3 regions of the Marinomonas sp. FW-1 genome follow, and region 3 is predicted to be linked to each of the others. Evidence: predicted binding sites of a transcription regulator. Region 3 holds the regulator's gene; each other region holds the start of a gene.
What was found. The regulator sigma-54, encoded in region 3, starts transcription at its own class of promoters, with help from an activator protein. The targets are predictions, from matches to a motif close to TGGCACNNNNNTTGCTNT.

Region 1 (7,015 bases), 1.2 Mb from region 3:
GATAAGAGCTCACTGTTGAGTCATACCCGCCAGACATTAGAGACAATACACAGTCTTGCGAACCTAGTGGATAACCTCCAAGCCCTTCTACACGTTGCTCAATCATCCATACTCGATTATCTCGAATATCGATCGGCACCAATACTTCAGGATTTTTTAAGCGTACTGCCAAAGCACCACAACGTGCTTTTAAACAGCCACCGATGTGTCTCTCTGCATCTACCGAGGTAAAGTCATGATGACCCACTCGTTTCACTCGGACAGCAAACACGGCATCTTTAATGACATCACCATAAGATGTGATGGCTTGTTCAACGATGTCATCTAGATCAACTAAAGGGAATTCACGTACAAATTGAAAATGCGCTATACCAGCAATATTAGAAAGCGCTTCTGTAAACTCTTCCCGCAATTCATCTTTATCAGAAAACACTTCGATGAAATCCCAGTTACCTGATACGACAACATCAGCATCGTGCTTTTTAAGAACCAACTTAACATTATGTCGAAGCTGCTTAATAAAAGCTTTTCGAACAGGGCGACTTTTGATGGTGATTTCTGCAAAGAACTTAACAATAAATTTCATAGGGATTGTGGTTTATACCGGATATTTATAAAGGCGCACAGTATAAAGAAAAGCCATTCGATACGAAAACGCTAAATTCGCACCAAAAGAATACAAAACACCAAAAAGCGCACCTTTTAAGTGCAAAAACTGTTTTGCTTACCCTCCTAACGAGCCACAAATAAGTGCAATTTATAATTGGAACGCTCTATCTAATTGTAAAATAAAGACTTATTGGCTCGCACAGATTTCTGGCACAAGTTGTGCTTACTTATGTTTGATAAATAACTCGACAAACGGTGCTTTGTATTATTTTAAATAAAGCGCCTTTTACAACGAAAAACAATTTCGCTTTAACTACGACTGGAGAACAACTATGTCAAACAAGACCCTTGCCTTGATTGCTGAGCACGACGCGAAGTGGGTTGACCTTCGCTTTACCGATTTTAAAGGTAAAGAACAACACGTATCTATTCCAGCTATTACGGTAGATGAAGAGTTTTTTGAAAACGGTCAGATGTTTGATGGATCATCAATCGCTGGTTGGAAAGGCATTAACGAATCTGACATGATCATGATGCCTCAGGACGATACTGCTATTATCGATCCTTTCACAGAAGAAGCGACTGTTATTGTTCGTTGTAACATCATCGAGCCTTCTACAATGCAAGGCTACGACCGTGACCCACGCTCTGTAGCACTTCGCGCTGAAGAATTCCTTAAATCTACTGGCCTTGGCGACACTGCATTCTTCGGTCCAGAGCCAGAGTTCTTCATTTTTGACGATGTTCGCTGGAAAACAGACATGTCTGGTAGCACAGTAGAAATCAACTCTGAAGAAGCCGCTTGGTCTTCTAACAAAAAATTTGAAGGCGGCAACATGGGCCACCGTCCTTTCGTTAAAGGCGGTTATTTCCCAGTACCACCAGTAGACTCTCACCACGACCTTCGTAGCGCTATGTGTGGCGCAATGGAAACAATGGGCTTGGTTGTTGAAGTTCATCACCACGAAGTGGCGACTGCTGGTCAAAACGAAATCGGTGTTAAATTCAACACTCTAGTTAAAAAAGCAGACGAAGTTCAAATCCTTAAGTACTGCGTTCATAACGTAGCTCACGCTTACGGTAAAACAGCGACGTTCATGCCTAAACCAATCGTTGGTGACAACGGTTCTGGTATGCACGTTCACCAATCTTTCTGGAAAGATGGCACTAACCAATTCGCTGGTGACCAATACGCTGGCCTATCTGAAATGGCGCTTTACTACATTGGCGGTATCATTAAGCACGCTAAAGCATTGAACGCGTTCACTAACGCTTCAACTAACTCTTACAAGCGTCTTGTCCCTCACTTCGAAGCACCTGTAATGCTTGCGTACTCTGCACGCAACCGTTCTGCTTCTATCCGTATCCCATACGTTGCAAGCCCTAAAGGCAAACGTATTGAAGCTCGTTTCCCTGATCCAACCGCAAACCCATACCTAGCATTCGCAGCAATGTTGATGGCTGGTATCGACGGTATCAAAAACAAGATTCACCCTGGCGATGCAGCAGATAAAGACTTGTACGACCTTCCAGCTGAAGAAGCTTTGGCTATCCCACAGGTTGCTGGCAGCCTAGAAGAAGCACTTAAGTGCCTAGACGAAGACCGTGCATTCTTGACTCAAGGCGGTGTATTCTCTGACGACATGATCGACGCTTACATCGATCTTAAGTCTGGCGAAGCGCAGCGTGTAGCAATGACAACTCACCCACTTGAGTTCGAACTTTACTACAGCGTTTAATCGCAATAGCGGTTAATAAAATACGAAAAGCCCTGATACAAATCAGGGCTTTTTTTTGCCCTAAAAAAAACCTCACAACCATTGCGCACAATTATGGTGCATAATGTTTTTATCCAAATGACAAAAACCTTAATAAACAAGCTACTCAAAGCTGCCCAATGTTGGTTCGCTTTTTGCAACTGTATTAGAAGAAAGTCATAAAAGCAGGAGTCAACAGAGAGGCGCTGTCTGTGTATAGTTTACTAATCGACCATTTATCCACTGCTGTTGTTCAATTAAACGATCAACTTCAAATTGAATATTTAAACCCTGCTGCCGAAATGTTGTTAGCTGTTAGCCGTCGTCGAATCTATGGCAACGACATCAGCGTTGCCTTTAGGGAAAACGAAGAAAGCATTCAAGCTTTGTATTCTGCCATTGAATCGGGTCACCCATTCACAAAACGTGAAGCAGAAATTGAGTGCAGTAATAACAAAAAACTGTTCTGCGATTACACCGTTACACCTGTTATGGGCACGACCAATAATACAGAAAGCTTGATTATCGAGTTATATCCACGAGATCGAATGAAGCGGATTTCGCAAGAAGACGAGCTCATTGCGAATCATGAAAGCAGTAAAGAGCTTGTGCGAGGTCTAGCCCATGAAATTAAAAACCCCTTAGGCGGTATTCGTGGAGCCGCTCAGCTCATTAGCCGCGCCTTTACCGATGAAGCTCTAAATGATTACACACAGGTCATTATTGAAGAGTCTGATCGTTTACGAGATCTCGTTGATCGTCTCTTAGGGCCAAGACAGCTGCCAAAAAACAAACCTCTCAACATTCACAAAGTGATTGAGCGTGTTAGACAGCTTATTTCGGTTGAAACAGAGAATCAGATTAAAGTCATCCGAGACTACGACCCTAGTATCCCAGATTTAATCGGTGACGAGTCACAGCTGATACAAGCGTTACTCAATATCACTCGCAACGCCATGCAGGCACTAATGGAAGACCAAGACAATCACCATAAGACGATTCATATGGTAACGCGTGCTTTGCGACAATTTACGATAGGTTCCAAGCGCCATCGCTTGGTGTGCAAAATCAGCATTATCGATAATGGCCCGGGTATACCCGAGGCGATTTTAAAGACGCTTTTTTATCCCATGGTCAGCGGCAGAGCGGACGGCACAGGTTTAGGCTTGTCTATCTCACAGTCCGTTATTCACCAGCATCACGGGATCATTGAATGCAACAGTTACCCACAAAAAACCGAATTCAATATATTAATACCCATTGAGACGACAGTCCAAGAACAGGAGAAACACTCATGACACCAGAAGAAACCGTATGGATTGTTGACGACGATCGTTCTATTCGCTGGGTTTTAGAGAAGACATTAGAACAAGAAGGAATCCAATGTCGTTTGTTTGATTCTGCTGAAAACCTCGTTAATCTTATCGATAAAGAACAACCAAGCGCCATCATCAGTGACATTCGGATGCCGGGTATGGACGGTTTGGCGCTGCTTGAAAAGCTTCAGAAAGACCACCCTTATTTACCTGTCATTATCATGACAGCGCATTCAGATTTAGAAAGTGCAGTGGCCTCATATCAAGGTGGCGCTTTTGAATATTTACCTAAGCCTTTCGATGTCGAAGAAGCCGTTAGCCTTGTCAAACGTGCCATGCTGCATCACCGCAATGCACGCCCCAGCACTGACGATATGGAAGTTGAAGCTGAGCAACAAGTAGACAAAGAGATTATTGGTGAAGCGCCAGCCATGCAGGAAGTGTTTCGTGCGATTGGTCGACTCGCCAATTCTAATATAACTGTACTGATCAATGGTGAATCCGGTACGGGTAAAGAGCTGGTTGCTCAAGCACTGCACACACACAGCCCTCGCGCAGCAAACCCGTTTATCGCCTTAAACATGGCAGCGATTCCCCATGACCTAATTGAATCTGAGTTGTTTGGTCATGAAAAAGGCGCCTTTACCGGTGCTAATACACAGCGACGAGGCCGATTTGAACAAGCCAATGGCGGTACTCTGTTTCTAGATGAAATTGGTGATATGCCAGCGGAAACTCAAACGCGCCTATTACGAGTTCTAGCAGACGGAGAATTCTATCGAGTGGGTGGACACACCCCAGTGAAAGTCGATGTTCGTATTATTGCAGCCACACACCAAAATTTAGAAAGCTTGGTACAGAAAGGGTCGTTCCGCGAAGATTTGTTCCATCGCCTAAACGTCATCCGAATTCATTTACCTAAACTGGCAGAGCGTCGAGAAGACATTCCGAAGCTTGCTCGTCACTTCTTGAGCCGTGCTGCTGAAGAGCTTGCCGTTGAGCCTAAACAACTCACCAAAGAGACTGAGAACTATCTGACTCAACTGGACTGGCCGGGCAACGTTAGACAGCTAGAAAATACCTGCCGCTGGTTGATTGTAATGGCATCAGGACGTGAAGTCTTAGTAGAAGACTTACCACCTGAACTGCTCGCAGCGGTTCCGCATGAGCAACCCTTTGCATCATGGGAAGAAGCTCTGAAGAATTGGGTAGACAGCACCCTCGCAACGGGTCAAAAAGGCATTCTTGATCAAGCCGTACCAAAATTCGAGCGCATTATGATAGAAACGGCACTGGCTCATACTGGCGGCCGCCGTCGCGATGCTTCTCTGCTTTTAGGCTGGGGACGCAATACGCTAACCCGAAAAATCAAAGAGTTGAACATTGATCACGCGGAACAAGATGAAGATTAATTAATCCTCATTAGGAAAAGAGTGATGCAGGCACACTGATTTATTATTTGCCTGCATTATCTCAGCTTTCTGGTGTTTTAGACTTGCTTTTACCGACACAATCCCCTACTAATTAAAGACGACTAAATGTTCATCAATAAACGGGAAAACTGTTATGTATCCAACACTTCAGTCCATGGGTATCACCAGCATACAGGACATTGAAAAATTCACTTTGCGCTATGAAGGCGGCCACGATGTTTTAAAAATTTATTACCGTCGTGAAAAAGGTTCGTTGCTTCCTAAGAGTAAAAAATTCAAATTTGGTCGCTCGACTAAAACCGTATTAGCCGACGGCGGCCAACAAACTTATCGACAAGTACAAGAACCGTCTTTAATTGTATTGCGTGCAATGGAAGAGCTTGAGCAAATCGTCGGTAGACAACACGAAACCAAGACTTCAAAAGAAGATCTGATTAAAGAACTTGAACACCTAGAAAAAGTCGTTAATAGCAAAATTAGCGAAATCAAAGTGAAAATCGAGTCGATGCAATAACCCAACTTGATCCTTTGACAGACATCCCTCTTTTGGCTGAGTGATACCTCATTATCGCTCAGCCATTTGATTACAATACCAGCTAGCCCCTCTCATAAAATCTCGCTACAATCTCTCGCTATTTATTCTCTTATCTTTTGCGAAAGCCAATTACTATGAATCTTATAACCAGCGTCGAAGAATTAGCCGATATTATCCGTAAAGGCGGCGTCATCGCTTACCCAACAGAAGCGGTTTGGGGCCTAGGCTGCGATCCTTATAACGAGTCTGCCGTCAGGCGAATTCTGACACTAAAAGATCGTCCAGAATACAAAGGACTCATTTTAATCGCTGGCGCAAAAGACCAACTCACACCGTGGTTAGAGACTTTAGATACCAACGCATCAGAGCGTCTAATCAGCCAGAACGAGATCCCTACGTCTTGGGTGGTTCCGGACACAACAATCACCCCAAGCTGGGTGAGAGGTGAGCATCAAAGCGTGGCCATACGCCTTTCCCAGCACCAACCAGTACAACGTTTGTGTGCCGCTTACCAAGGCGTCATTGTGTCGACTTCGGCTAATCCTGCGGGGCTAGATCCAGCCATGAGCGTAGAAGAAGTAAATGCGTATTTTGGTGACAAAGTGGATGCTATTTTCAACGCGCCATTAGGTGGCGCTTCACAACCATCACAAGTGAGAGACATTCTTACCGACACCCTGTTTCGAGCTTAAATAAAGCCCAATACGGATAGATATACTCATCTATTGTGTAAAAGCTCAGTTTTTATCCACAATAGAAAATAAAAAAGCGCGGTGACCTTGTTTATAACCTGGTCACCGCGCTTTTTTTCTTACTTTAACTGAGTTTAATGACCGCCTAAATAAGCATCACGCACTTCAGGGTTAACCAAAAGCTCGGCCCCTGTGCCCGTTAAACGAATTTCACCATTCACCATAACATAGCCACGGTTGGCCAGTTTTAGTGCGTGGTTGGCATTCTGCTCCACCAAGAAAATCGTCATGCCTGTGCTCGCCACATCTTCCAAAATTTGGAAGATTTGCTTAACTATAATGGGGGCCAAGCCTAAACTCGGCTCATCCAATAAAAGCAATTTAGGACGGCTCATTAGCGCACGTGCAATAGCCAACATTTGCTGCTCACCACCAGACATAGTGGATGCGCGCTGGTTACGACGCTCCAACAGCCTAGGGAACAACTCAAACATACGTTGCATGTCTTCTTCCGCGTGATCCATACCTATCGGAATGGTCCCCATTAATAGGTTTTCTTCTACCGTCATGCCAGGGAAAATACGACGGCCTTCCGGTGATTGCGCCAAACCATGAGAAGCCACGTAATGCGCTGATTTCTGTGAAATATCTTCACCACGATAAATGATTTCGC
Region 2 (7,015 bases), 710 kb from region 3:
CAACGTGTTGGCATTGTGCGAGCACTACTTCTGAACCCAGACATTCTATTGATGGATGAACCTTTTTCGGCATTGGATGCGTTAACGCGTGAGCAAATCGGTTTCGACCTGCTCGATATTTGGAAAAAAAACCCAAAGACCGTGTTGTTTATCACCCACTCCATTAGTGAAGCTGTGTTGTTATCAGATCGTATTTTAGTGATGAGCAAACGCCCCGGTACTGTGTTGGATTTGATCGAGGTAGATTTACCTCGCCCACGCTCTTCACAAACCATTAACTCCCCTCGCTTTGCTGAGCTAACCGATTTAATCAGAGGCTATATTTATGAACCCAACGTACCAGCCTAAAACTTGGCTCGGCCAGCAAGCCAATCGCTTCGCACCGGGGCTATTCTTTATCGGCCTCGTGCTGTTATGGGAGCTAATCTGTCGATTTGGCAATGTGCCAAATTACATTTTGCCTTCACCATCAGCGATTTTTATTGCCTTCTTTGATGTGGAATTTTCCCGCTGGTTGACACACCTTTGGGCAACATTACGTGTGGCTTTGATGGGCTTTGCTCTGTCTATCCTCATTGCCCTTCCCTTATCCATTGGCATGATGCGCTCTGAATTGATGAACCGAGTACTGTATCCAGCTTTGATCGTGATTCAGTCGACCCCTGTGGTCGCCGTTGCGCCTTTGATCATCGTGTTGCTTGGCACTGACGATCCATCTCGCGTGTTGATCACTTGCCTGATTACCTTCTTCCCGCTTGTGGTATCAACGACGACGGGCATGCTGGAAACACCACCAGAAATGATTGAACTCAGCCAATCTTTGCGTGCGCCACGTTATCGTGAAACCTGGCAGATTCGCATTCCTTATGCGATTCCACACATTTTCAGTGGCCTTCGAGTGTCGATCACGTTAGCGATTATTGGTGCCGTGGTGGCGGAATTCGTCGCAGCTGAAGAAGGTTTGGGCTATTTCATTCAGTTCTCCACTTCTTTCTTTAAAATCCCGCAAGCCTTTGCTGGGCTGATCTTCTTATCGGTCATCAGTTTGTTACTGTTTAAATCGATTCAGTGGATTCAGGCGTGGTTGTTTCCGTGGAGCCTTCCTAAGAAGAAGTAAGTTATGACATTAAATACCAAAGACACAGGTTTTTTACGCCAAAGCTTTGCCCTAGCGGATGAGGCCAAACAACAAGGCATTCACCCGTTTGCGGCGATCTTAGTCGACGGCGAAGACAATGTACTGATGACCCAAGTGAACGGCTACTTGCCCGACTTCGATATGACAGGCCACGCCGAGCGCAAGTTAATGACACGCGCCAGCAAGGCGTATCGTCCAGACTTTATGGCAAAGTGCACCATGTATGTTTCCGCTGAGCCTTGTGCCATGTGCGCAGGTTCCGCTTATTGGGCAGGATTAGGACGCCTTGTGTATGGATTGAGCGAAGACCGCTTAAAGCAAATCACTGGCAACCACCCAGAAAACCCGACTTTGGCTTTACCTTGTCGTACCGTATTTGAATCGGGACAACGAAAAGTGGAAGTCATTGGGCCTTGTCTTGAAGAAGAGGCCGCAAAATTGCATGAGGGTGTTTGGTAACACGAAATAATCGGAGTAGAAGCAGTCAGACGCGCTCTATTACTCTGTCACTCTATAAAAAGAGTAAGAGTAGAGTACGTTCGGTCATTGCTCCATTTTCCACTAGGCAGAAGCGCCTAGTCATTTTAAACCTAGGAGAATGGGAGAAAACCATGACGAATGCATATTCACTTGAAGAACTACAACGCGAAACCACCTTTGGTGGCGCAGGAGAAGACACCAACGATAGAGAAATTCGCATCATCGACATGAGCGATTTTGAAAATCGTCGAGAAGAAATCACCGAGCAACTTTGGCTTGCCGCAACCGAAATCGGTTTCTTCCAATTAAGCAACCACGGTATCGATCCTGAAGAAATAAAAGCCGCCTTCAAAGAGTCCGAGCGTTTTTTTAACCTTCCTGAAAGTATTAAAAGCAAATACCCAAGACCAAAAAGTGTCAACGCCGGCTGGGAAAGTCGCAGCCAGATCCGCCCTTCTACTGGCACTAAGGACCAAAAAGAGTCTTATCAGATTACCCAATACCACATGGACAATTTGTGGCCTTCTGAAGACGAGTTGCCAAACTTTCAAGCCAATACGCTACGTTTTGAAAAACAATGCTGGGAAGTCGGCATGAAGGTGTTGTCTTGCTTTGCGGACAAGCTCGGCTTTGATCGAGACTTCTTTAGCAAAGCACACGACCCACGTCAGCCAGACTATCAAAGCACCTTGCGCTTGTTGCATTATTACGCCACTGAAGGCGTCACCGAGCAAGGTAATATCTGGCGTGCTGGTGCCCATACGGATTTCGATTGTTTGACTTTATTGTTCCAACACGAAGGACACGGCGGTTTACAGGTTTGCCCAGGTGCGGAAGCAGAAACCCAACGCTGGACAAGCATTCCGCCCCTTGGCGGCGTGATCACTTGCAACATCGGCGATATGCTCATGCGCTGGAGTGACGACCAACTTAAATCCAACCTGCACAGGGTGCGTCAGCCACGAATCGATGAATACTGCGGCAGCCGTCATTCCATTGCCTTCTTCTGCCAAGCCAACAAAACACAGATCATCCAAGGCCCAGCAAAACGCTACCAACCTATCAGCGCAGCAGACTTTTTGACGCAACGCATTCAGGCAAACTTTGTCGATAAATAAGCCTTCGATTTTCACTACTCGCTAACAAAAAAACCGCCACCGATGCTTAACCATCGATGGCGGTTTTTATATGAATCGGTAGGCGCAATTTCACAAATCCGCCAATCTGAACCCTGCAATTTTATGTACTTCGCTCATGGCTCGGTCAAACTCAGTTTGCCAGTCATTGGGCGTTCTGGCTTCAAAGCCTGCAAGTATCTGCTCTTTGGTCGCGCCTTTCACGGCCATGATGAAGGGAAAACCAAACTTCGCTCGATAGGTATCGTTCAGCTGTAGAAAGTACGCAAGTTCTTCTTCTGAACATTGATCCAACCCTGCTCCGGCTTGCTCTGATGTAGAAGCATCCGTTAATTCTCCCGCTATAGCCGCTTTGCCAGCCAAGTCAGGATGAGCACGCAACAACAGCAGTTTCTGCTCGTCTGTGCTTTGCTCCACGATGTCAGCCATGGCCTCTTTCACTTTGTCGATACTGTCAAAATATTCGGCAGGATGCGCAACTTTCTGTCGCCACAATTCTTCTGCTACCCAAGTCGAATGCTCATAAATATTGCTGAATAACGCGATAAAATCCGCTTCTTCCATTTGACTAATCGCAGCTAACGGGTCGTGCATAATAGGACTCCAATCTCCAATTTTTATCTAAGAACATCTCTATGAATGACAAAAATGCGTACCATAGGAACATATGGCACAAATATTGACTACTATGAAACAATATTTTCAATTCCATTTCACTTATTAAAGGCTCTACTTGCAAGAAACAGGCAAGGTAAGCCACACTTTTAAAAATAGCAGCTAAGGACAAACAATGGGATATCTAACGACTCATATACTAGACACAACAAAAGGCATTGCCGCCGCAGGCGTTAAAATTCGTCTTTATCAACGCATGTCAGAAGATCAGCGACAGCTGATTCATAGCACTGTGTCCAATAGTGATGGACGCTGTGATCAGCCTTTGTTGCAAGCTGACAGCTTCTCTGTGGGCGTGTATGAACTGGAATACGCTATTGATGAATACTTTGCCGATGGCACCAACCAAGACAGTAAACAAGACGGTCCAAGCTTTTTAAATACCGTGGTAATTCGGTTCGGTATCAGCGATGAAAACGCCCATTATCATATTCCACTGCTTGTCTCGCCTTATTCTTACAGCACGTATCGTGGTAGCTAGTTTTTCGTATTTAGAGCCCAGACTAAGCGAGCCAGAATAGAGCAAAAAGCACTAATTCCGCACCAAGATAGTCCACTTCCTGCCCTATCGGTCAAAGAAGAAAACTCGCCTATTTCTTCTTTGACCCACACCCAAAGATTACCAATCCCTCTAAAACAAAGGTTTCACATATAAAAATATAGGTTCATTTGTTTCATGGCATATTTATTGCGAATGCTCTTCCTTATTCGCTATTAAGAATTTGAGGAAAATCCTATGAAAGCACTCGTGATAGGCGCAGGTATCGGCGGAATGTCAGCAGCAGCAGCGCTAAAGCAACAAGGCATCGAATGCGATATTTTTGAAGCGGTGAAAGAAATCAAACCCGTGGGAGCAGCACTTTCTATTTGGTCTAACGGCGTGAAATGCATGAACCATTTAGGCATGGGCAGCATTATGGACGAACTCGGTGGCCCGATGCACAACATGGCGTATCACGACGGTTTAACTGGAAGCGTGATGACACAATTCAGCCTTGCGCCCCTGGTTGATGCGGTTGGCGAACGCCCTTGTCCTGTTTCGCGAGCGGACTTACAAAGCCAAATGATCGACTGGTGGGGGCGCGATAAAGTTCAATTTGGCAAGCGCATTGAAAAAGTCGAACAAAGCGACACGGCCGTCACTGCGTATTTTACCGATGGCACCAGCGCAACAGGCGGCTTCATGATTGCCGCCGACGGTACGCATTCCGTGGTGCGCGCTGACGTGATTGGCTATCAAACCGAGCGCCGTTACGCCGATTATGTAAACTGGAATGGCTTAGTAGAAATAGATGAGAACATTGCTCCTGCCGACCAATGGACCACTTTTGTTGGCGAAGGCAAACGTGTTTCCATCATGCCCATCGCGAATGATCGCTTTTACTTCTTTTTTGATGTGCCATTACCAAAAGGCCTAGCAGAAGACAGAAGCACTGTGGTGGCGGATCTCACCCGCTACTTTGCTGGTTGGGCGGAACCCGTTCAAAAACTGATTGCAGCGATTAATCCAGAAACCACTAACCGTATCGAAATCCATGATATCGAGCCATTCGATACTTTGGTGAAAGGCAATATTGCGCTACTGGGTGACGCTGCTCACAGCACAACACCAGACATTGGCCAAGGCGGTTGCTCCGCACTAGAAGACGCTGTTGTTCTAGGACAGTGTTTTGCAGATCAATTTGGAATGAAAGGGAAAACGGTTGCGGGTGTTCTTGCCGCTTTGCAGCAATACGAAGAAGAACGCCGTTTTCGCGTTAAAGATCTTGTGCTAAAAGCTCGCAAACGCTGTGATGTTACCCATGGCAAAGACATGCAAGAAACCCAAGCTTGGTATGATGAACTAAGACACGAAACAGGCGAGAATATTATCGCTGGGTTGCGTAACACTATTATTGGTGGGCCATTGGCGTAATGCTAGTAAATGACTGATAGCGTACAAGTAAAGTGATTACCTACACTGGGTAATCACTTTCTTGCCAGTTTCAAAAAGCGCTCTCTGCTGTTGGTCAGGTGCAAGCGCATTGCTGCCCGCGCAGCGTAAGAATCTCCTCGCTCTATCGCTGCATACACTTCTTCGTGTTCATGGTTCACATGAGACACATCAATACGCTTTCGTGGTACTAAACTGTTTTCCATGTGTTGCATGATATCGACAAAGTAATGATTGCCTGCCGACTTTGCGATTAATAAATGGAAATTAAAATCCGCTGATCCTGCGTCTGATACATGGCCATTTCTGTCGATAGCTCGCAATGCATCCAAGGCTTTGCGGATTTCCACCAGCTGCTCTTCTGTACGTCGTAAGGCGGCTAAACCAGCGATTTCCACTTCCAAACCAATGCGCAGCTCCAAGATTTCCACTGCATCATTGACATAATCAAATGACAAATCCATCGGCCCTTGGCCTTTGTTATTTAAAACAAAGGTGCCTATGCCGTGTCTGGTTTCTACATTTCCTGATGCCTGAAGTCGTTGCAAGGCTTCTCGTACAACGGTTCGGCTGACGCCATGCTCTTGCATGATGTCAGCCTCTTTAGGCAATTTATCCCCCGGAACTAACACCTTATTTTCAATTTTATGCAGTATTTCTTGAACCAATTTCTGCGCCAAATTCCGTTGTGGCTTGTTTTCTCGATGAGGTTCATTAGACGAAATAGCGGACAATAAAGGATCATTTTTCACGTTCGGTCATTCCTAACAACTAGAAAAGTCATCATACAACATATAACAAAAATACGGAAAGTTAAAAAAGTACAAGGCGCTAACGCCCCAATTTCCGCAACAACTCAGGATTAAAGCGTGATAATGCCTCAAAAAGACATATTAACACTCCAAAAAAATAGTCATCGTACCTCTTGACCAATATAAAGTTAGTTGTATGATGTACTACATCAAACGTATAACACTCGATCTAAAGAGATTTTCTTAGCCATGAAAATTACAAAAATAACAATTAGGCGCATCGCGATTCCGTTTACAGCTGGCGTACGACACATCGCTCCCGTAAAAGAGGAAGACAAGTTCAACGGTGCCTCTCCTAACATAGATAAGATGGAGTCACTTCTTGTTGAAGTGGAGACCGATACTGGGCTAATTGGCTGGGGCGAAGCATTCGGACACGCCTCAAATGTCGTTACCTACGCGGCTTTAGAACACCTTGTTGCCCCTATGTTTGTTGGCAAACACATCGCAGAATACGAACAACACCTCTACGCAGCCAAACGTGCATTACACAGTTTCGGCAGTTCTGGCCCTATGCTTTACGCCCTATCCGCTATCGACATTGCCATTTGGGACCTTAAAGCACAGCAAGCCAAACAACCTCTGCATCAATTTCTAGGTGGCAAGAGCGGTAAAATTAGCCTTTACGCCAGCCTAGTAAGTTATGGCAATGAGCCTGAAAAAGTCCGTGAAAACGTCCTACGCACGGCCAAAGCGGGCTTCAAAAAAATAAAATTACACGAAACCACTTATGACGCCGTTGCGGCTGCTCGCCACGCCTTACCTGATGATGTGGAACTCATGGTGGATGTAAATTGCCCTTGGAATCTCGCTGAAGCTACCGCCAAAGTAACCGAGTTAA
Region 3 (7,015 bases):
CAACCCAAGGAAAAACCTCCGCGAATAAGATTACAACCTTTATAAACTCAGAAGAAGTCGTGATGACAGGATCTGTACGAGGAAACTATGAAACAACTCATTAACGCCAGCATGTTGCTCACTTCTGCCCTTATTGGACAATACACTTACGCTTTACCAGATGACCTTAACAAGCCATTAGAAATTCAAGCTGATGAAGCCTCTTTCGACCAGAATTCAGGCGAAGCCATCTATAAAGGCAACGTCTTTGTAAAACAAGGCTCCATAGAAATCCAAGCACAGTATTTAAAAGTCACAACAGACCCAAGCACCCGCAGATTTAACAGCCTAGAAGCCACAGGGTCGCCAGCAAAATTCAGTCAACAAATAGATTGGAATGGCAACATAGTTATCAGTAGAGGGAATGAAATCCACTACCAAACCGACGAATCCAAACTTGAAATCACTGGAGATGGATACCTAAGCCGTATGCAGAATTCTATCTCCGCTGATTACATTCTCTACATGATCCAAGATGGCACCTTTAGCGCAGAGAAAAAAGATTCTGGTCGCGTCAATATGACCTTACAGCCACAAACTACTGAGGCAAAATAATAGATGGCCTTACTAGAAGCAAAACACCTTGCAAAAAGCTATAAAAAACGCAAAGTAGTAAAAGACGTCTCAATTTCCGTTGAATCAGGCCAAGCCGTTGGTTTATTAGGACCAAACGGAGCAGGAAAAACCACCTGTTTCTATATGATAGTTGGTATGGTCGCCAATGACGCTGGCGGCATATTTATTGACGGCATAGACATCACCCATGACGCCATGCACACTCGCGCCCAAAAAGGTGTTGGCTATCTTCCTCAAGAGGCATCTATTTTTAGAAAAATGTCTGTAGAAGACAATATTTTAGCGATTTTAGAAACACGCAAAAATCTCACTAAAGCACAACAACATGAAAGATTAGAAGAGCTCTTAGAAGAGTTCCATATCACCCATATCCGCACCAACTTAGGAATGGCATTATCAGGAGGTGAAAGGCGCCGGGTAGAAATAGCAAGAGCGGTTGCAATGAACCCAAAATTCATTCTGCTTGATGAGCCATTTGCTGGAGTAGACCCAATCTCCGTTGGTGACATAAAACAAATAATTAAACACCTCCAAGAAAGTGGAATCGGTGTCCTAATTACCGATCATAACGTCAGAGAAACCCTCGACATCTGCGATAAAGCTTACATTGTTGGTAATGGTTATATCATCGCATCAGGCGATGCCAGTACAGTCATCAACAATGAACAAGTAAAAAAGGTCTATTTAGGCGACGACTTCCGCCTATAACCCCTTATCATTGCTGTAGAAAGGGAGTAGTATGCACAACTCGTTCCAATTCACTCAAACAAAAAGAGTTGCTCCATGAAGCAGTCTTTACAATTAAAGCTAGGTCAACAGCTAACCATGACCCCACAACTGCAGCAAGCTATACGCTTACTGCAGCTTTCTACGTTGGATTTGAAGCAAGAGATTCATGAGTTCCTAGAGTCGAACCCACTGCTTGAGCTTGATGATGACGAGCAAACTCATAATGAGTTACCTGCTAGCATAGAGTCAAAAAGCGCAACAGAAACACCTCTAGATAACGGTGAAGAAGCACGCCTAGAGTCCGAATGGACAGAAAGCATCCCAGAAGAGCTATCCATAGACAGCAATTGGGATGATACTTACCAAAGTTCAGCTGCGGTCAGTGACAACCTTAGCTTTGAAGGCGATAGCGATTTTGAAAGCCGTAACGCACCTGCTGAAAGCATTCAAGACCATCTTATCTGGCAACTAAACCTTACTCACATGTCTGATAGAGACCTTGAGATTGCCTATGCCATCATTGAATGTGTCCAGCCTGATGGATACTTAAGCATTACACCTGACGACATCTGCGAATCACTAAGCATTGAACTTGAAGACCTAGAAATGGAAGAAGTCATTGCGGTTCAACATAGACTGCAGCGCTTCGACCCAGTCGGCGTCTGCTCTATTGATTTACGTGATTGTCTGTTGGTGCAATTAGAAGCTTTCCAGACTCACCCTCTATACAAAAGCACCTATAACCTTATTGACCATTATTTACCCTTATTGGGCAATAGAGATTTTGCGCAACTAAGCCGCAAAACAAAATTAAAAGATGAAGCGCTAAAAGAAGTCATTAGCTTAATTCAACAACTAAACCCGCGCCCAGGCTCGGTTATTGATGCCGATGATACCGATTACGTTATTCCTGACGTGTCAGTCAAAAAACGTAATGACGTTTGGCAAGTTGAATTAAACAACGACGCTCTTCCACCAATAAAAATCAATGAAACCTATTCCGCCATGGCCAGCACCGCTGCCACAGCCGAAGATGCTTCTTACATCAAAAACTCACTACAAGAAGCTAAATGGTTCATGAAAAGTTTACAAAGCAGAAATGAGACGCTACTAAAAGTAGCCAGCTGCATTGTCAGCAGACAGATCGATTTTTTTGAGCTTGGTGAAGAAGCCATGAAACCAATGGTGCTTCATGACGTAGCTGAAGAAGTAGGCATGCATGAGTCAACCATATCTAGGGTAACCACTCAAAAATACATGCACACACCAAAAGGGATATTTGAATTAAAATATTTCTTTTCGAGCCATGTTAATACAGCCTCTGGTGGTGAGTGCTCTTCGACAGCAATTAGGGCCATGATCAAAAAACTTGTTGCTGACGAACCTGCTAAAAAACCTTTAAGTGATAATAAGTTAGCTGCCATTTTGGCAGATCAAGGCATACAAGTTGCTCGACGGACTGTAGCCAAATACCGTGAGGCGATGAACATCCCTCCTTCCAATGAACGCAAACGACTGATCTAAACGGAAAGCATTTTATCATGTCCTTGAAATCATTATTAAAAGCAGACCTCGTTCTCGCAAAACAAGATATCATTAGCAAGAAACGCGTATTAGAAAACCTCGCGGAAGTAGCGTCAAACCGACTTCACTGTGATAACGAAGCCGTCTATGATGCACTGCTAGGTCGAGAAAAACTTGGAAGTACTGGTATAGGCAATGGAATAGCCATTCCGCATTGTCGACTAGAGTCCGCAAATCACACCGCTGTAGTGGTAATGTCACTACAGACGCCTATCGATTTTGACTCTATAGACAAACAAGCTGTCGATCTTATATTTGCGTTAATTGTTCCGCCACATGAATGTGACCAACATCTATCAACACTGGCTCAAATTGCAGAATTAGCACAGTCTCCAGAATCATTGGACAAGCTGCGTACTGCTCAAAGCAACGAAGAGCTATTCAGTATTTTCAACTCATTAATATAGGTATAAAGCATGCTGGAAGAGTCTATTGTTATTATAAACAAACTTGGCTTGCATGCCCGTGCAGCAGGCAAACTCATAGAAACAACCACACGCTTTTCTTGTGATATCACCATCGAAAAAGATGGGCGTAATGTGGATGGAAAAAGCATCATGGCAATGATGATGCTTGCTGCAGGAAAAGGCACCGAAATCAAAATCAAAGCGAATGGTGAAGATGAGCAAGAAGCCATTAACGCGATCGTTGAATTAATCAACAATCGTTTCGGTGAAGATGAGTAAAGAGCATCATGTCGGAGCAAAACACCCTTAATCATTTGCAAACGGTAACCGAGTCCCTTGAGACCGGTGCCACAATGCAAATTCGCTACCTACTTAATGGTGCCCTACCTGCACAAGATGTTGCTCGACTATTAGAATCGTCTCCGCCAAAAGAGCGTAAGCTTTTATGGGAACTCATCGAAGACAAAAACGAAGGCGAAGTATTACAGTATCTGACTGAAGATATTGGCGTTCAATTCATGAAAAACATGAATACAGAACGCCTTATCGCCGTCTCAGAACACTTTGAAAGTGATGACTTAGCCGACTTATTACAGCACCTGCCAGAAAAGATCGTGAAAGAAGTGCTTGCGTCGATGACGGCGCAAGACAGAAAAAGAGTTGAAGACCTATTAAGCTACTCAGAAGACTCTGCTGGCGGCTTAATGAATACGGATACGATAACAATTCGTCCAAATATCAATGTGGACATTGTTTTTCGCTATCTTCGCAGGCACGCAAAGATTCCAGACATGACTGACAGTTTATTAGTCGTCAGTCGCTCAGATAAACTTCTCGGTGTACTCCCCCTTACTAAATTGCTGGTTTCCAACCCTAATGCCACCGTGCGTGACATTATGGAAACCGAGTTTACTGTGATCAATGCAGAGACACCTGCAAGTGAAGTTGCGCAGTTATTTGAAAAAATGGACCTTGTCTCCGCTCCCGTTATTGATGGTGAAAACAGAAAATTACTAGGTCGTATCACTATCGATGACGTTGTCGATGTTATTCGTGACGAAGCTGAACACTCCATGCTAAGCATGGCAGGTCTCGATGACGACGAAGACACCTTCTCCCCTATTATGAAAACCACCAAACGACGTGCGGTTTGGCTTGGCATAAACCTTATTACAGCCTTTATCGCCTCTTATGTGATTGGACTATTTCAAAACACACTCGATCAAGTGGTTGCATTGGCAATATTAATGCCTATTGTTGCCAGTATGGGCGGTATCGCTGGCTCACAAGTACTGACACTGGTAATTCGAGGCATCGCACTGAACCAGATTGGCGCAACCAATACACGCTGGCTTTTAAATAGAGAACTTGTTGTCGGACTTCTTAATGGCATATTGTGGGCAACCGTTATTGCCGCACTCACCGCTCTTTGGTTTGACAACATAAAGATTGCCTATATCATTGCAGGCGCCACTATAATAAACCTGCTATTTGCAGCAACCACTGGTACACTTCTGCCAATTTTCTTAAAAAAGATTGGCATCGACCCTGCCCTTGCTGGCAGCGTAATTTTGACTACTGTGACCGACGTAATTGGATTCCTTTCCTTCCTAGGTCTCGCTACTATTTTTTTAATATAGGTTCCCATGACAGACTTTGATCAATTTGAAAACGAAGAAGACATTCCTAAAAGTAAAACCCAGATCAAGCGTGAAATGGAAGCCTTGCAAGATCTTGGTAAAAAAATGCTCGGCTTAAGCAAAAACCAGCTTAAGAAAGTTGAAATGTCGGACACTTTACGCGAAGCCTTCGTTGAAGCTGGACGCATAAAACAACACGAAGCCATGAGAAGACACCTTCAATACATCGGCAAGATCATGCGCACAGAAGACCATGAGGCCATTGCTAATCGAGTGGCTATGTTTGATTCAACATCGGCTGCGTACAACAAGCTTTTTCACCAACTAGAAGTTAAGCGTGACGCACTTATTGGCGAAAACAGTAAAGAAGTATTGTCCCAATACCTAGATGAAAACCCTCAGATCGAAGACATTCAGCTGCTTAGACAACTTATCCGACTCTCCCAAAAAGAAGTGTCTCAAGGATCAAACACAACAAACCGTAAGAAATTATTCCGTTTTTTGCGTGAAGCCGAAGAGAAACGTTTAGGCTTAAAAGACTAATACAGAAAAGTAAAACCCACTGCGATTTACTTCGACAAAAGCCCTGGCTCAGAAAAAACTGACCAGGGCTTTTTACTGAAATCTACGATGGGATAAACAAGGCATTTTTTGACGACATTGATTCAGTCTTTGCTTTTCTACCTCAAAGACAAAATACCCCTGCTCTTCTTGCAAATCCGCCAAGCATTCTCCAAAAGGAGAATACAAAACACTATTACCATAAGTTTGCCTTGTTGAATTATGCCAACCACATTGGCCAACGCCTAAGACATAACATTGATTTTCAATAGCACGGGCGGACAACAAGGTGCGCCAGTGAGCTTTACCTGTCACATAAGTAAAGGCGGCAGGCACCAATAAAATTTCAGCCCCCATATTAACAAGTTGTCGATATAACTCAGGAAACCTCAGGTCATAGCAAATGCTTAAACCCACTTTAAAGCCATCCACATCCACCACTTTTAATGACAACTCACCCGCCTCTATAAAATCAGACTCCTTATAAGAGGCTGCTTTATCATCCACAGCAACGTCAAACAGATGAATTTTGTCATAGCGTTCAAGTATGGCGCCATCAGGACCAATCACCCAACAAGACTGCCTTACCCGCCCATTCGGCACTAATTGGCCATCAAACCGAATATGAGAAGGGTGAGAGCCGATCACAATATAAACAGAGTAACACTTGGCGAGCGTCGCGATCTCAGCAAAAATAATCGCTTGATCCTCAGACTCCGCCAAAGGTCGCATATTTTTACCATCAAACAAAAACACATTTTCCGGCAAAACAATAAGGCGCGCTCCTTCTTGCTGAGCAGCAGAAACGACCATACGTTTGACTTCTTCCAGATTACTTCGCCAATCTTTCGTGCTGGTAAGTTGAATAGCCGCGACACGCAATCTATTTGTCATTGGATTTACCCACTGGTTGATATCGAACAGGGGTTATAACAGGATCGTTAAAGGAACCTTCAACTTTATACTGCACACTCGTTACCTTAGATAACTGATCCCCGATTAGCTTATCAGTGATAAATAGCAGACCCGCCAACTGAGGAGTTCCCCATATCAACCCCGCCAAAGGCAGCGTTCCTGATATAGGAAAAGTGGCCGTTAGCCTTTCATTCAATTTTTCATTTACGATATCAGCTTCACCAGCAACAACAAGCTCAGCGGTTGGGGACTTGATGGTGATTGGGGAGATTGTTTTCAAAATACCATTAGAAAGAGAAAGAACACCGTTAAAGTCGTCGTAAGTTAAGCCTGGTTCATAAACATCAGAAAAATCCAACAACAAACGTCGACTCAACGCCCCAACATTAAAGATCCCCAGCACCTTCAAAAATGGCGGTAACTCATCTACTTGACTGAAATTACCATTCGATGAAGAAAAAGCAATCCGCCCAGAAACCGACTCTCGATCAAAATAAAATGGGTGTCCTTTCCAACTTAAACCCACGTCAATTTTGTACTTTTTAGAGGTAACAATCGGCTTAT

Region 1: glnL (nitrogen regulation protein NR(II)) is a predicted target of sigma-54. The motif match lies at 2,511-2,528, and genes of this name have one in related genera.
Region 2: hpxO (FAD-dependent urate hydroxylase HpxO) is a predicted target of sigma-54. The motif match lies at 4,107-4,124, and genes of this name have one in related genera.

Annotation. Positions count from the first base shown of each region.
Region 1 is NZ_CP025987.1:3,467,079-3,474,093, forward strand. It holds gene thiI (tRNA uracil 4-sulfurtransferase ThiI) at 1-586, opposite strand, end outside; gene glnA (glutamate--ammonia ligase) at 942-2,348, shown strand; gene glnL (nitrogen regulation protein NR(II)) at 2,579-3,664, shown strand; gene ntrC (nitrogen regulation protein NR(I)) at 3,661-5,094, shown strand; gene C1X04_RS16145 (DUF3461 family protein) at 5,249-5,629, shown strand; gene C1X04_RS16150 (L-threonylcarbamoyladenylate synthase) at 5,785-6,342, shown strand; gene C1X04_RS16155 (ABC transporter ATP-binding protein) at 6,477-7,015, opposite strand, start outside.
Region 2 is NZ_CP025987.1:1,513,509-1,520,523, reverse strand. It holds gene C1X04_RS07095 (ABC transporter ATP-binding protein) at 1-348, shown strand, start outside; gene C1X04_RS07090 (ABC transporter permease) at 326-1,117, shown strand; gene C1X04_RS07085 (nucleoside deaminase) at 1,121-1,597, shown strand; gene C1X04_RS07080 (isopenicillin N synthase family oxygenase) at 1,750-2,736, shown strand; gene uraD (2-oxo-4-hydroxy-4-carboxy-5-ureidoimidazoline decarboxylase) at 2,827-3,348, opposite strand; gene uraH (hydroxyisourate hydrolase) at 3,545-3,910, shown strand; gene hpxO (FAD-dependent urate hydroxylase HpxO) at 4,166-5,344, shown strand; gene C1X04_RS07060 (FadR/GntR family transcriptional regulator) at 5,398-6,114, opposite strand; gene C1X04_RS07055 (mandelate racemase/muconate lactonizing enzyme family protein) at 6,364-7,015, shown strand, end outside.
Region 3 is NZ_CP025987.1:2,220,165-2,227,179, forward strand. It holds gene lptC (LPS export ABC transporter periplasmic protein LptC) at 1-104, shown strand, start outside; gene lptA (lipopolysaccharide transport periplasmic protein LptA) at 88-594, shown strand; gene lptB (LPS export ABC transporter ATP-binding protein) at 598-1,323, shown strand; gene C1X04_RS10430 (RNA polymerase factor sigma-54) at 1,399-2,868, shown strand; gene ptsN (PTS IIA-like nitrogen regulatory protein PtsN) at 2,886-3,335, shown strand; gene C1X04_RS10440 (HPr family phosphocarrier protein) at 3,345-3,614, shown strand; gene mgtE (magnesium transporter) at 3,623-4,975, shown strand; gene yjgA (ribosome biogenesis factor YjgA) at 4,982-5,518, shown strand; gene C1X04_RS10455 (carbon-nitrogen hydrolase family protein) at 5,591-6,430, opposite strand; gene C1X04_RS10460 (YhdP family protein) at 6,420-7,015, opposite strand, start outside.